Regions from separate parts of the Pedococcus sp. P1_H8 genome, predicted to be linked through region 1. Evidence: predicted binding sites of a transcription regulator. Region 1 holds the regulator's gene; the other holds the start of a gene.

Region 1 (7,527 bases):
TCCTCCTCGGCGGCATCGAGAGCGGACAGCACGGCGACGGCGTGGCGCGCGAGCACCTGGCCGGCCTCGGTCAGGCGCACGTTGCGGCCGACTCGCTCGACCAGCACGGTGCCGGTGCGCTGCTCGAGGCGGCGCACCATCTGCGAGATCGCGGGCTGGGAGTAGCCGAGGGACAGCGCAGCCCCGGTGAAGCTGCCCTCGTCGGCGATGGCCTTCATGACACGGAGACCTGCGGCGTCGATCATGCCTGAAGCATAACCGTTCGTTATCCAGATCGTTAGTTGTTGACGCCTCCGTGATGGGTCGCGGCCGGCGTTCCCACCCACCGTCGCCCGCAGCCTCCCCGACTTGTTGCGTCCTGGTGGTCACCGGACGCCGATTTGGGGGTCCCGTGACGATCTGGCGGCAACAAGTCCAGGAGGCCTCGACTTGTTGCGCTCTCGTGGTCACCGGACACCGATTTGGGGGTCCCGTGACGATCTGGCGGCAACAAGTGCGGGAGGGGCGTCGGCGGGCGGGTGTCCCCGGCCTCTGCTTTCATCGGGTCCACGATGAAGCCCGAGCCGACGAGCACGACCCACGCGACGGAGCGCGCTGCCACCGAGAGTGACGCGCCTGGACCCGGCGATGCGCCTGGACCCGGCGACGCGGCATACCCGCAGGAGTCCCCGTCGCCGCACCGGACGGGGGTGGCGCTGTGTCTGTCCGGTGGCGGCTACCGCGCAGCCCTGTTCCACCTCGGTGCCGTTCGCCGGCTCAACGAGCTCGGGGTGCTGTCGCAGCTCGCCACCGTCAGCGGGGTCTCCGGCGGCTCGATCGTGGCCAACCTGCTCGCCGACCCGGAGCTGGAGTTCCCGGCGGCGGGCGGTGTCGTGGAGGGCTTCGAGGAGTGTGTCGCCGTGCCGCTCCAGCGGCTCACCTCCCGCAACATCCGCACCCCGGCGCTGCTGTCCAAGGCCGCGCCGTGGAGGTGGTTCGCTCCCGACGCGGCCATCCGGGCGCTGGCCGACGAACTCGCTGCGACCGTCCCCTGGTGGTCGAAACCGTTGCGGGACAACGAGACTCGTGGTCCGGGGGTGGTGACTGGCGCAACCGAGATCGGCTACGGCGTGGACTGGGTCTTCGAGGGCCCGAGCGCGCATCGTCCCCACGGGCGCGTGGGGGACTACCGCCTTGGGTATGCCGCGCCGCCGGCGGGGCTGCGGATCGCCGACATCGTGGCGGCCTCCTGCGGCTTCCCGCCGTTCTTCGCGGCGATGGTGTTGGACGGGGTCGCGATGCACCTCACCGGCGGACATCGCGGCCTCGAGCCGGAGGAGGATCGCGCCTCGATCCTGCGGCGCATCAGGCTGACCGACGGCGGGGTCTATGACAACCTCGGGCTCGAGCCGGTCTGGAAGCGGCACGCCACCGTCCTGGTCAGTGATGGCGGTGGGGTCTTCCGGGCGCGCACCGAGCGCACTGTCCTCGGCCGCACGCTGCGGATCCTCGGGATCGCCACCAGCGGCGGCCAGTCCGTGCGCAGTCGGTGGCTGCAGGCCGGCTATGCGCGCGGTGCGCTCCGCGGCACGTCGTGGGCGCTCGACACGGTCGTCGAGGGCTCCTATCCCCGCGACACCACCGAGCTGGTCAACGCCATCCGCACCGACCTCGATGCCTTCAGCCGCGAGGAGCAGCAGATCCTCGAGCGCCACGGCTACCTCGTGGCCGACGCCCAGGTCCGGGCGCACTGTCCGGAGCTCGTGACCCGCGACAGCCCGCCCGCTCCGCCGCACGCCGAGGTCGCCGATCCGCAGGTGGCGAGGGCGGCCCTGGTCGACTCGGCGAAGCGCCGACTCCTCGGGAGGTCCTGACCCGACGTACCCTTGCCGCGTGACGCAGACCGCCTCCGCGACCGGCCAGCCGGACTTGACCGTCCCGCCGGCTGCGACTGAGCAGGCGCCCTCGACCGACCAGCTGAGCGTGATCGCTGGCCTGCTGGAGCGCGGCAACGTCCTCGTCCTGACCGGCGCCGGCATCTCCACCGACTCGGGCATCCCGGACTACCGAGGCCCGGACGGCACCCGTCGCGTGACGCCCATGCAGTACGCCGAGTTCCTGGGGTCCTCCGAGGCGAGGCAGCGCTACTGGGCGCGCAGCTATGTCGGGTGGCAACGGTTCAACCGGGCCCGGCCCAACTCCGGTCACGAGGCCGTCGCGAGGCTCCAGGACCGTGGGCTGGTCGGCCCGGTCATCACCCAGAACGTCGACGGCCTGCACCAGCGCGCGGGCGCGACCGACGTCGAGGAGCTGCACGGGTCGCTGGCGCGGGTCGTGTGCCTGACCTGTGGCGACCGCACCTCCCGCTGGGACCTCGACGACCGCATGCGCGAGAGCAACCCCACCTACACGGTGACCAGCGACGAGATCCGACCCGACGGCGACATCGTGCTCAACGATCTCGACGTCGCCGCCTTCCGCACGCCGCTGTGTCTCGTCTGTGGCCACGACACGCTCAAGCCGGACGTCGTGTTCTTCGGCGAGTCAGTGCCGAAACCGTTGGTGGAGAAGTGTTTTCGCCTCACCGAACAGGCCAGCGCGCTGGTGGTCCTGGGCTCCAGCCTGAAGGTGATGAGCGGCTACCGCTTCGTCCGCCGCGCTGCCGCGCTCGGCATCCCGGTCGCGATCATCACCCGGGGGCCGACCCGCGGCGATGGCGAGGCCACCGCTCAGCTCGACGCGCCGCTCGCCCCGACCCTCGAGGAACTGCTCAACCGGCTGGCGGCCTAGTTTTCAGCCGGTCGGCCGCCTGGCTATCAGCACGACGTCGATCGCCTCGCCGTGGTCGGTGGGCCGCACGTACTCCTCGCACCGCTCGATCTGCAGGTCCCCGGCCGCTGCGCGCAGCTGCTCGGGTGTGTGCAGCAGCGCCGGGTCGGACGGGCCGCCGACCCCCTCGGTGAGGTTGCGCAGTCCGTGTCCGACGACCACCAGCGCACCTCCCGGTGTCAGCCAGGTCCGGGTCCGCGAGACGACGTCGGAGGGCAGGTGCAGGTAGGACACGAGGACGAGGTCGTAGTGAACCTGCGGCGCCGGGTGCCAGGACCGGGCGTCCGCCACCACCCAGTCGACCCGGATCCCGCGGCTGGACGCCTCCTTCTCGCCCTTGGCCAGGCCCACCGCCGAGAAGTCGACCGCCGTCACCCGCCAGCCCTTCGTGGCCAGCCACACGGCGTGACGTCCCTCGCCGGCGCCGAGGTCGAGGGCGCGACCGGGTGGCCAGCCGCCCACGATCCGTTCCACCTCGGCGTTGGGGGTCGCGCTCCAGACGTGCTCCTGGGCGGAATACCGCTCGTCCCAGAGAGCCTGGCGGTCCGTGTGCCCACCGCGGTCGGGGTCGGGCAGCTTCGCCGCGTCAGCCGAGTCGTGTGTGCCGTGGCTGTGACCGTGCTCGTCGCTCATCCCCCTAGCATCGCCGATATGAGCAGCATTGCCCCGGACGGCGGCCGCGCAATCGTCGTGCGAGACGCGACGCAGGCGGACCTTCCCGCCATGGCGGCCATCTACGACGACCAGGTCCGGACCTCGGTGGCGACCTTCGACACCGAACCCCGCGGCGCGGCATACCTCGGCGAGAAGCTCGCAGCCACCGGTGTCGGCAACGTTGTCCTCGTCGCCTGCGCGGACGAGCAGCTGCTCGGGTACGCGTTCTCCGGCGCCTTCCGCCCGCGGCCGGCCTATGACGGCACCAAGGAGGTGTCCGTCTACCTCGCGGAGGGCGCCCGCGGGCGCGGCCTCGGACGGTCCCTGTATGCCGCGCTGCTGGCGCGGCTGGACGCCGCACCTGAGGTGCACACCCAGGTGGCGGTGATCGCCCTGCCCAATGACGCGAGCGTGGCGCTGCACGTGGCGTGCGGCTTCGAGCGGGTGGGCGTGCTGCGCGAGGTCGGGCACAAGTTCGGTCGTTATGTCGACACGGCCTGGTACCAACGGATGACTCCGCAAAAGTAGGGCTGGCGCGTCGCCCCGTCTCTTGGCACCCTCGAAGGAGCATCTTTCGCACGTCGTGGAGGTTGGGAGATGGGCGCCACCGGAGCCGGGCCGTTCGAGAACGACGACGCGCTCGACCTGCTCGACGAGCTCGAGGAGTCCGAGGCCGACGTACGCCGCAAGAGGGTCGAGTCCGCCCTCGACGAAGTGGTCCGCGCGTCGGGGTACATCGAAGCGCCCACCATGTCGCAGGCGGTGGCAGCCGCGGTGCTCGTGGCTGCGTGTGACGACTTCGAATCCGTGGTGGGAGAACGCAATGTGCCCTGGTGGGTCGACGAGGAACCCATCGAGGTGGACGAACAGCTCGAGGAGCTCGCCACCCGGGCGTTGCACCGGGCCCTGCAGTCCGACGACAACGAGCTCTGGGAGCTGTGGGCCGACGGTGACGGTGGCGAACGCTTCGCCACCAAGATCACGCACTACCTCGACGCGCTGGGTGACTGACTGGGCGACTGGGTGGGGAACTGGCTCTGCGCCCGACAGACCCCGAGAGCCGCGTCGATCTGGTCCAGGTTGAGCTGCGAGCAGGCGTGGCTGGCGGCGTCGATCAGGTCCGCGAGCAGTTCGATCTCGGACCCGAGCACCTGGTCGGTGAGATCGGGGTCGGGATGGGCCTCCATGTGAAGAGAACGGTGTGGAGGGTCGCCCGTTACGGACCGGCGGACGCCAACCGGCGAACCGGGCCTGGTTGGGCCCGTTCGGGTGAGGGGCCATCAGCCGAACGGAGGAGGCGCGAGCCGCGCTGAGCTCCGGTGACCCGGATGCGCCGCCTCGGTCGCCCCCCATTGGGCCCGGACGCACGTGTGCCGCAGAGCGCACGAGGCACTCCGCGGCACACGTCGCCGGGGCTGAGGGTCGAGCTCAGACCCGGCGAAGCACCGCCGTGACCTTGCCGAGGATGGTGGCGTGGTCTCCGTCGATGGGGTCGAAAGCCGGGTTGTGCGGCATCAGCCACACCTTGCCGTCCTTGCGCTTGAACGTCTTGACGGTGGCCTCGTTGTCGAGCATCGCCGCGACGATGTCGCCGTTGTCGGCCGTGGGCTGTTGGCGCACAACGACCCAGTCGCCGTCGCAGATGGCGGCCTCGATCATCGAGTCGCCCACGACCTGGAGCAGGAACAGCTGCCCCTCGCCGACGATCTGGCGGGGGAGCGGGAAGACGTCCTCGACGGTCTCCTCGGCCAGGATCGGCACGCCGGCCGCGATGCGGCCGAGCACGGGCACGTAGGCCGCGGCAGGACGCTGGTCGCCCGACCCCGTCTCGTCGTAGGTCGCCGTCTCGTCCTCGGTCGAGGCGCCGCCGCGGTAGCCCCGCATGTCGGCGGGGGAGTCGGGCGAGACGACCTCGATGGCGCGCGGCCGGTTGGGGTCGCGGCGCAGGAAGCCCTTGCGCTCGAGGGTGGACAGCTGGTGGGCGACCGAGCTGGGGGAGGTGAGCCCCACCGCCTCGCCGATCTCGCGCAGGCTCGGCGGGTATCCGCGCCGGTCGACCGAGTTGCGGATCACCTCGAGCACCCGTCGCTGCCGGACGGTGAGCCCGTCACCGCGATCGCGGTCGGGCAGTTCCTTGACGTTGTCGTCGCTCATGCCGCTTCCTCACTTGAGCAGTTTTCAGGTAAACGTGCAGGTCAGGTGCCATATGCCGGGTGCTCGCCGAGGCGTTGTCAGTGCCCTCTGATGTGCTTGCGGCATGAACACAGCGTATGGCCTTCGAACGCCTGTGCCAAACATGTGTTCGACGCGTGTCTTGATTGATTCGAACATGCGTGCTAGAAATCAGTCAAGCAGTTCTTCGCACATCCGTTCGAGGAACGCAGCACGACACACCACAGCCACAACAGCGCACGCCACGATGGAGGACCTGATGAGTGCAGCAGTCGCTTGGGACGTCGCCCCCGCACCGGTGCGGGTTCCCGTTCGCCCGGCTCGCCCCCGCCTGGTCTCGGTGCCCACCGGCGCAGAGGTCGTGGTGGCTCCGGCCGCCCCGTTGCGCCTGACCCGCGCCGCCCGTCTGGCGATCACGCTCACCGTTGTCATCGCCGCCGTGGCGCTGGCGATCGCCGTGTTCTCGGGCGGCGCCTCCGCCACCGTGATCGACCACTCCACCACGGTGCAGTCCGGTCAGACGCTGTCGCAGATCGCGGTCGAGCAGCTGCCCCAGCTGTCGATGGCCGAGGCGGTCGCCCAGCTCCAGATCGCCAACGACCTGACCGACAGCAACGTCCACGCCGGCCAGACGCTGCTCATCCCCGCCGTCGGCTGAAGCCCGACCGCTCAGCGGTCGGCCCGCCTCGGCCTGCGTGCGGGGTGGCCGAGCTCGCCGCCCCACAGGTGCGGGGTGCCCTCGTTCTCGACCAACGACAGGTCGCGTCCGAGGAACCCCGCCAGCCGCTGGGCCGCGACCCGAACCTGCGTGCGCCCTCGCGTCGAGACGGCCGGAGCGAGGCGCACCTCGACCTGGACGGCGTCGGGTCGCACCGTCCGCTTCCAGAGCCCCACGTTCGTGCCGTCGAGCACCACGCTCGCCCAGAACGGGTCGGTGTGCTCGGCATAGGGGTGGTCGGGCAGCGCCGAGAAGTTCACCTGCGGATAGGTCAGCACGGCCTCGTCATAGGTCGGGAAGAGGTATGCCGCGGGCGCGGCACGGGAGACCCGGCGCACCTGCGAGGGGTCGAACCAGTGCGGGATGCCGGCGATCTCCACCTCCCGCAGTGCGTCACCGAGCTGCGCGAGCGCTGCCTTGGTGTCGCTGACCGTCATGGTCGCCCACCGGGTGAAGTCCTTGACCGAAGCAGGCCCGTGGCCGCTGAAGAACCGCCGCACCAGCTCGACCACGGCCTCGTCGCGGCCGCGTTCTGGTGTCGGCGCGATGACCTCGTCGACCAGGGCATAGGAGTGGTGCACGCCCTTCATCGGCCCCGAGCAGACCAGCCCGCGCATCTCGGCGACGATGAGCAGGTGGCCGAGCTGCTCGCCGGGCTTGATGGGGGAGCCGCGCCCGACGAACGCCTCGCCGAGCTCGGGTCGAGTCAGGAAGTGCTTGTCCTGCAACAGTTTTGCGAGCAGCTCGAACCCGTCGCCGAGACGCTTGGTGTCGTCGAGGCCGAGCTGGCGGTGCCGCGCTCCCATGCTCGACAGCACTCGCGGCGAGGTGAGGGCGAGGATCCAGCGCAGGTCCTCGGGCGCGACGAAGTGCCAGGTCGGCCGCAGGATGTGGGTGCGCACGAAGGCGCCGGCGTCGAACTCTCGCTGCACCGCGGCATACCGGTCCTTGCGGGAGCGCATCGCGAGGGAGTAGAAGGCGTGGTCGCGCTCCTGGCTCTGCACGCAGGTGAGCAGCCGCACGGCGTCGGCGGCACGGGGGAGCGGCGCCGAGCTGAGCCGCTGGGTGGCCAGCCGCTGGGCGAGGACGCTGGCGTGATCCATGGCGCCATCCTCTCGAATATCGCCGACAGCCTCTCGAATACCGCCGAGAGGTGCGCGACCATGGAGGGGTGG
Region 2 (7,527 bases), on a different contig from region 1:
CTCCCGATCGAGGCGAACACCCACTGGAGCACGACGACCCCCGCCACCCAGAACGCGATGTACTGCAGGCGTTCGGTGACCGTCGCCCACCGTGGCGTGATGGCCGGGGCGTGGGAGCCCGCTGCACGAGTCGACCGGATCTGGTTCCACCGCCACCAGCCGTAGACGCTGGTGATGATGAAGAAGATCTGCCGACCGGCCTGGCCGTAGAGGGTTTCCTGCTGCGGGTTGCTGAACGCGACGCCGAAGAAGACGGTGAAGAGCAGGGCGTTGCCGATGATGCCCACCGGCCACGCCCAGACGCGGCGCCGCATTCCCCCGATCGCCGAGGCGAAGCCGAACGCGTTGCCGACGATCTCGCGCCACAGGATGTGGCTGCTGCCGATGGTCAGCTCGGCCGAGAAGAGCTGCTCAAGCCAGTTCATGCGGGAATCTCCCTGTGATCGGTGGTACTGGAACCTGCAGGTGGTGTGTGGGGTTGGGAGTCGGCTGGTCCCTGGGGTGGGGAGTCGGCGTGTCCGGGCGGCGTCGGGGCCGCCATCAGGCGCTCGACGTACTTCGCCAGGACGTCGACCTCGAGGTTGACCACGTCACCGACCCCCTTGTGTCCCAAGGTGGTCAGGGCGAGCGTGGTCGGGATCAGTGAGACGCTGAACGTCACGTCGTCGACGGAGGACACCGTGAGGCTGACGCCGTCAACCGTGATCGACCCCTTCTCGACGACGTAGCGGGCCAGTTCGTTCGGCAGGCCGAACTGCACGACCTCCCAGCGGTCCCCCGGGGTCCGCGCGAGGATCCGGGTGGTGCCGTCGACGTGGCCCTGCACGATGTGGCCGCCGAACCTGCTCGAGGCCGCCATGGCGCGCTCGAGGTTGACCGGGTCTCCGGCGCCGAGGGCGCCGAGGCTGCTGCGGGCGAGGGTCTCGGCCATGACGTCGACGGTGAACTGCCCGGAGTCGTGGTCCACCACGGTCAGGCAGACACCGTTGACGGCGATCGAGGCGCCGTGGACCGCATCGGAGGTGACCAGAGGTCCAGCCACCGTCAGTCGGGCCGAGTCGGCGCCGGCCTCGAGGTCGACGACGCGGCCGAGCTCCTCGACGATTCCCGTGAACATCAGCGAGTTCCCTTCAGTGATGCCGTGACCCGCACGTCGTCGCCGATCAGGGTGATGTCGGTCGGCTTCAGGCGGAGCGCGTGGTCGATCGACGTGATCCCCAGGTCACTCACCGACGGGCGTCCGCGCCCCAACAGGACGGGCGCGACATAGGCCACGAGCTCGTCGATCAGGTCGGCCGCCATGAAGGCCGCCGCGACGGTGGGGCCACCCTCGAGCCAGAGGTGGTGCACCTCGGCCTCGGCGAGCGCCGCCAGGACGTCCTTGGGATCGCGCGTGCGCAGCTGCCACGTGGGGGCCGCGTCGTCGAGGACCCGCGAGCTCGCCGGCAGGTCTCGCTCACCCATCACCACGCGGATCGGCTGCTCGGGGTACAGCGAACCGTCCGGGCGGCGCGCGGTGAGCTGCGGGTTGTCGAGCAGCGCCGTCCCGGTGCCCACGAGGATCGCCCCACTCCGCGAACGCTGCTCGTGCACGTCGGCCCGGGCGGCCTCCCCGGTGATCCACTGGCTCGTGCCGTCTGCCGCTGCGCTGCGGCCATCGAGCGTGGTCGCGAGCTTCCAGGTCACCCACGGGCGCCCTGTGGTCACCAGGTGGGTCCACGTGGCGTTGAGGGCCTGTGCCTCGTCGGCCAGCAGACCACCTTGCACCTTGACACCCCTCCTGCGCAGCCACCTGGCCCCACCGGCTGCGGCCGGGTTGGGGTCGGTCTGGGCGTAGACCACGCGAGCCACGCCCGCGGCATACAGGGCCGTCGCACAGGGTTGGGTGCGCCCGCTGTGGTTGCACGGCTCCAGGGTGACGTAGGCCGTGCACCCGGCCGCGCGCTCCCCCGCAGCGCTCAGCGCGTCGGCCTCGGCGTGGGGTGTCCCCGCACCGCGGTGCCAGCCAGCCGCCACGACCTCGCCGGCGGCGTCCGCGAGCACGCACCCGACGCGTGGGTTGGGGTTGGCCCGGGGGCCGTGGGCGGCCAGCGCCAGAGCACGGCGCATCATCGCCGTGTCGGTCGTGGAGTGCTCTGCCACTGTCCTGCCCTTGCTCGAAACCGTGTCGGTTGAGCTCCGGGGGGCGTGCAGGCGGGCCTGCTGCTGGCGAGAAGTCGGGACGCAGGGTCGGCAACTGCCGCACTGCGAACCCACTGGTCCCGCTGTCGCGTGCTGCCTACCATCCGGACTTTCACCGTCGGTCTGGGAGTTCCACCCAGTCAACCGGCCGCTGGCTGCGGTCGGGTCGCGGACTGTCACCGCCGGTTCGGAATTACACCGACCCCGGAGCACGTCAGGTTCCAGTATGCCGCAGGGCGGCCGGGTGCGCGCCGTCCCGTCCGCGTGACGGTCCTCACGAACCCAGCCTCCGGCACCATCGTGGCCGGCCCATCGAAGGCTGCCGTGGGTACCTCTCCATGGCGCACCCCCGAGCGCACAGGGAATCACGACGTCGGGAGGGATCGCCGCCCCCCAAGGGCATGATGCTGGGATGGACGCTGTGCGACGGCTGCTGCACCCCGCCGCGGGTGACTGGGTCAGACCCCGTCTGCTCGAGTGGGGGACGTCCTCGGTTCCGGTGGGATCGGTGGTCCCGACTGGCTTCGACCGGGTGGTGCGCGTCCTGCATCCCGCCGGGGACGAGGGGCGGACGTGGCGCCAGGTCGCGGCCGAGGCAGGCAGGGTCGTCCACCCGCTTGTGCAGTGGGGCTGCATCGCTGCCCACATCACTGGCTATGGCCGCAGCAGTGAGGTGGATCCCGAGGAAGGGTCGGTTCCAGCGCAGACCTTGGGCGCGATCCTGGAGCACTGCCCCGCAGAGGGGGAGGTGTTCCACGCGGTCTGGGACGGGTTCGGCTACTGGACCGAACGCAACCGCGACGTGACGTCGCTCATGCATGGCCGAGGCCGCGACTACTTCCTGTTCGAGGGCCCGAAGCTCGCTCTGACGCACTGGCCCGGCATGGACGAAGTCTGGTCGCAGTCCGCCAACCTGATCTGGCCGAAGGACCGATCCTGGTGCATCGCGACGGAGATCGACTGGGACAGCACCTTGGTGGCTGGCTCAGCCGCGACATGCGCAGCGGTCCTGGCCGACGACAGGCTGGAGGCCTTCGAGGTCGGATACGGCGACGACCTGAGCTGGCTCGGGGACACCGTCAACCCGCGACCTGCCTGGTTGACGTCTCCGCCGAGTTGACGCGTGTTCGTCCTGGACATCGCGTAGCGGCAGCCACGTGCTGGCCAACTCTGGTCTGGCGCCCTCGGCACCCGACGAGGATCCTCTGAGCCATGAGGCGAATGCCGTTGGAATGGGCGGCGACCGGCGGTTGGGTCATCCTGTGCGCGCTTGGTTCGTGCTCCGCCCCGGAACCACGTGCGACCCCCGCCCGACCGGATTTCGCCGTCGATTGCGACCAGGTCAATGGCGGCGTTGTCGACCATTTCGGCGGCGGTGGATCTCAGCTCGAGCCCGAGACGCTTGCGTCGCAATGGCGCGGAGACCGATTCACCGACACGACCCAGCGCACTGTCCGTCGTGACGGCCAGTCCGCCGACATCGTCGTCGAGCGATCAGATGGTTCGCGGGTCGCCTTCCTGCGATATGTCAACGCCGACGGTGGTTGGCAACTAGAGGGACTGACGCACTGTTGAGATGAACAGCCCAGGCGGTGCCCCGACCCCCTACTACACACGTCTGACAGCGATCGTGCGCGCGAGATGGCTTGCGCCACAACGGGATTGGTTGTGGACAGGGTTGCAATTCCATTCGAACATACGTACGATAGAGCCATGTCAGCCAGTTCGATCGCAGCGCAGCGGGACGAGGTCCAGCAGGGCCTCTGGACCCGCACGGCGATGGTCGCCGGGCGGCTCAACCGGGCGCACGCCGAGCTCGTCGACATCGCTGCAGAGCTGATCGAGGGTGGCCATTGGGGTGATGGCGGTTTCCGCTCCCCCGAGCACTACTTCACGGTCCGAGCAGGGCTGTCCCCCGCGCACGCCCGCGACGTCGTGGCGGTGGCACGACGACGCGCGGAGCTTCCGGACGCAGCCGCGGCCGTCAGCGCTGGTGAGCTGTCGCTCGACGCGGCAGCAGTCGTGGCCCACCATGTGCCCGCCAGCCACCAGGCGTCGATGACCCACCTGGCTCGGCACGCCACGGTCCCCCAGCTGAGGCGAGCCGTGAGTCGGCATGCGTTCCCCGCCCCTGCGACCGAGCTGGAGTCCGCGTCACCCGAGGTGCCGTCGCATCCCGTCGCGCTCGACCACCCGAGCGGCCCGCAAGGCGATTCAGAGCGTCGTGCGTGTGCCAGGCCCGAGCTGTTGATGCACTACGACCGAGATGGCCGGTTCCAGCTCCGCTACAGTGCGCCCGCGACGATCGGGGCACTGGTCGAACAGGCAGTCAAGGAGGCCAAGGACGCCTTGTTCCTGCAGCAGCGGGAGGGTGACCGGTGTGCGACCACCAACCCTGCGGCGGCAGAGCCAGGGGCGAGCCCTACGACGACGGACACGGCAGCAGCAGGCTCTGTGGCGGACGCTGGTGGTCCTGGCGCCCCCGGACCCACCTACGCGGATGCCCTCGCGGAGATGGCGCACCGGTCCTTGGCCGGCGTTGCCTCCACGAGCCGCGCCAGCCACTACCGCGTCTACCTCCACCTGGACACGGACGGCGCCTGGATCACCAAGGGGGGCGCCATCCCCACCCGGCTCCTCACGCGGTTCCTCAGCGATGGCGTGCTCCAGCCGGTGTGGGAGACGCAGGGGCGACCGGTCAGCGTCGGCCGGACGATGCGCATCCTCCCGGCGCGCTCGCGCAGGCTGATCGAGGACCGCGACCGCGGCTGCCGGTTCCCGGGTTGCACAGCAACTCGCTTCGTCGAGATCCACCACCTCCACGAGTGGGCCGACGGTGGCGCCACCGACGACGACAACCAGATCAGCCTCTGCCCGTTCCACCACGACGCCATCGATCGTGGCGACTTCACCATCACCGGTGACCCCACTCGTCACGATGGGCTCGTCGTCGTGAATCGCTACGGACACCGGTTGCGACCACCGGGACCGGACGAGCTCGCGCCACCGGACGTGGGCTGGCGCGAGACCGGCGACGACCACACGACCTACCGACCGCCTTCAGGCGAACGAGCTCGCTGGGCTGAGATCGAGGTTCCCTCCGATCGCGAGCTCAGGGACACGTTCACGCCGCGACTGCGCGTGGTGGCAGGCGCATCGGCGAGCCCGGGCGCGGGGCCATCAGTGATCGAGCGTGACCCCTTCGATGCCACCCGCCGCTGGGACGAGTCCGGCTGACGCCTCTGCGTCACCCCGAGGACGCTCTACGACACCGCCGGGACCGCCGGGACCGCTGGGAACCCGGAGTATGCCGCGCGGCTCAGTGGGCGTGCGTCGTCGCCAGTGCGCGCAGCTCGTCCACTGCGGCCGCTGCGTCGTCGGCACCGTAGACGGCCGACCCGGCGACGAACACGTCGGCACCGGCCTCGGCGCACTCCTCGATGGTCTTGGCCGACACTCCCCCGTCGACCTGCACCCAGACCTCTCCACCGAAGCGGCGAACGGCGTCGCGGACCTGGGCCACCTTCGGCATCTGGTCGGCCATGAAGGACTGCCCCCCGAAACCAGGCTCCACCGTCATGACGAGCACCATGTCGAGGTCGGGCAGGAGGTCCTCGTAGGGAGCGAACTGCGTGCCCGGCTTGATGGCCATCCCGGCCCGGGCACCCAGGGCGCGGAGGTTCTTCGCCAGGGCTCGCGGGTCACGAGCCGCCTCGATGTGGAACGTCACGGACGCACCGCCCGCCTCGGCATACATCGGGGCCCAGCGGTCTGGGTCATCGATCATCAGGTGGCAGTCCAGCGGGATCGGGCTCACCTTCGCGAGGGCCTCGACGACAGGCAGGCCGAGGGTGAGGTTGGGCACGAAGTGGCCGTCCATTACGTCGACGTGGGCCCAGTCGGCATTGGCGATGCGGCCCAGCTCGCTCGCGAGGTTCGCGAAGTCGGCGGACAGGATGCTCGGCGAGATCTGCACGGCGCCAACCCTAATCGAGGCAGCCTCGTCCGAACGGATCGGCCTTGCCGTGACCGTGGGACCCATCGCGCAGTGAGCCTGCACAATCGGCCCATGGAGGCACTCCTGACACTCGGGGCGCTGGGCATCGTGCTGCTCGCGGTCTCCGTCGCAACCTTCGTCTGGGCTGCCGTCACCGACCGGATCGCCAGACGCAAGCTCGCCGAGATGAACCGCCTGCTCCTGCTGGGCCACCACGACCAGGTCCTGGACCACCCCCAGCCGCCCTGGCCGTATCGCGTGGTGGGGAACCGGGTCCGCGCCACGAGTGCCGTTCTCACGGGGCAGTACGTCCGGGCCCTGCAGCTCCTCGACCACCCGGTGCTACCCGCTCGACTGCGACCCAGTCTGGGCGACACGGATCTGATCCTGCGAGGTGGCGCGCTGATCGGGCTCGGCAGGTATGTCGACGCTGCTGCCGTTCTCGGAGAGGAACCGACCACGGCGATCGCCCGACACCAACGCGCGCAGGTGGCGATCGAGACCGGCGACGATGCGACGGCGTTGCGCCTGCTGGCCATCCCCGATCCCGACCCCGACGAGGAGGCCGGACGTCGCCGCATCCTCGGAGACCTGCACATCCGTCGCCAGCGCCTGGTCCAGGGCGAGGCCCTCGTGCGCGAGGCCCAGGGGCTGTACCTGCGTTCCGAGATGGCTGCGCACGAGGTCGATGCCGGCTACTGCGAGCTCCACCTCGGGCAGGCAGCGCTGCAGCGGGGAGACGGCGACGAGGCGGTCCGACGGATCAGTAGTGCCAGGGAAATGCTCACGATCAGGCCGGACAACGCCCCGGGGATCGCGCTGGTCGAGCTGAGCCTCGCGGAGGCGCACGCCTTGGCTGGCGACCCGCGCGCGGCCGACGCGGCCCTGACAGCAGCTCGGGGCCATGCCCAGACCATGGCCTCGACGGCTCTCGACGCAGCCCTCGAGCGCGCGATCGGCATGGTCGGCGTTCACCTGGTGCGACCGGACGCCGAGACGCACCTGCGTCAGGCCAGGGCGATGCACGAGGCCCTTGGAGAGCGCCCCCACGTCGACCTCATCGACGAGGTGCTCGATCGTCTCGGAAGGCCGGGCTGAGGCCAGAACTGGCGGCTCGGGGCACGTCGCGTGCCGACTGACGCCGCCTGCTCGACCTACGCCACCTGCCGAGCGAAGGCCGCGGCCAGCAGCGCCAGGGTCGCCTCACGGGCCGGGGCGAGGGCTGCGGGCGTGCCGACCACGGCTCCGGCGACCGGGTGCACCATCACCTCGTCGACGTCGTACTCGGTCGCGAGGGCGGTGAGCTGCTCGGCGACGGCATCAGGGGTGCCCACGACCCAACGCTGACG

Evidence for each region. The regulator LexA, encoded in region 1, represses DNA repair genes until DNA is damaged. The targets are predictions, from matches to a motif close to TCGAACANNTGTTCGA.
Region 2: AC1DYG_RS00910 (HNH endonuclease signature motif containing protein) is a predicted target of LexA. The motif match lies at 3,872-3,887, and genes of this name have one in related genera.

The regions. Positions count from the first base shown of each region.
Region 1 covers NZ_JBFUCP010000013.1:28,775-36,301, reverse strand. Annotated here, with positions in the region: gene AC1DYG_RS16970 (LysR family transcriptional regulator) at 1-245, opposite strand, end outside; gene AC1DYG_RS16965 (patatin-like phospholipase family protein) at 552-1,853, shown strand; gene AC1DYG_RS16960 (NAD-dependent protein deacetylase) at 1,873-2,769, shown strand; gene AC1DYG_RS16955 (class I SAM-dependent methyltransferase) at 2,773-3,441, opposite strand; gene AC1DYG_RS16950 (N-acetyltransferase family protein) at 3,460-3,990, shown strand; gene AC1DYG_RS16945 (DUF4259 domain-containing protein) at 4,060-4,473, shown strand; gene AC1DYG_RS16940 (hypothetical protein) at 4,449-4,649, opposite strand; gene lexA (transcriptional repressor LexA) at 4,891-5,616, opposite strand; gene AC1DYG_RS16930 (LysM peptidoglycan-binding domain-containing protein) at 5,894-6,292, shown strand; gene AC1DYG_RS16925 (winged helix DNA-binding domain-containing protein) at 6,304-7,455, opposite strand; gene AC1DYG_RS16920 (SRPBCC family protein) at 7,524-7,527, shown strand, end outside.
Region 2 covers NZ_JBFUCP010000001.1:186,184-193,710, forward strand. Annotated here, with positions in the region: gene AC1DYG_RS00885 (nicotinamide mononucleotide transporter family protein) at 1-425, opposite strand, end outside; gene AC1DYG_RS00890 (riboflavin synthase) at 422-1,117, opposite strand; gene ribD (bifunctional diaminohydroxyphosphoribosylaminopyrimidine deaminase/5-amino-6-(5-phosphoribosylamino)uracil reductase RibD) at 1,117-2,142, opposite strand; FMN riboswitch at 2,269-2,397, opposite strand; gene AC1DYG_RS00900 (hypothetical protein) at 2,594-3,301, shown strand; gene AC1DYG_RS00905 (hypothetical protein) at 3,394-3,756, shown strand; gene AC1DYG_RS00910 (HNH endonuclease signature motif containing protein) at 3,895-5,418, shown strand; gene rpe (ribulose-phosphate 3-epimerase) at 5,501-6,157, opposite strand; gene AC1DYG_RS00920 (hypothetical protein) at 6,251-7,276, shown strand; gene AC1DYG_RS00925 (LLM class flavin-dependent oxidoreductase) at 7,333-7,527, opposite strand, start outside.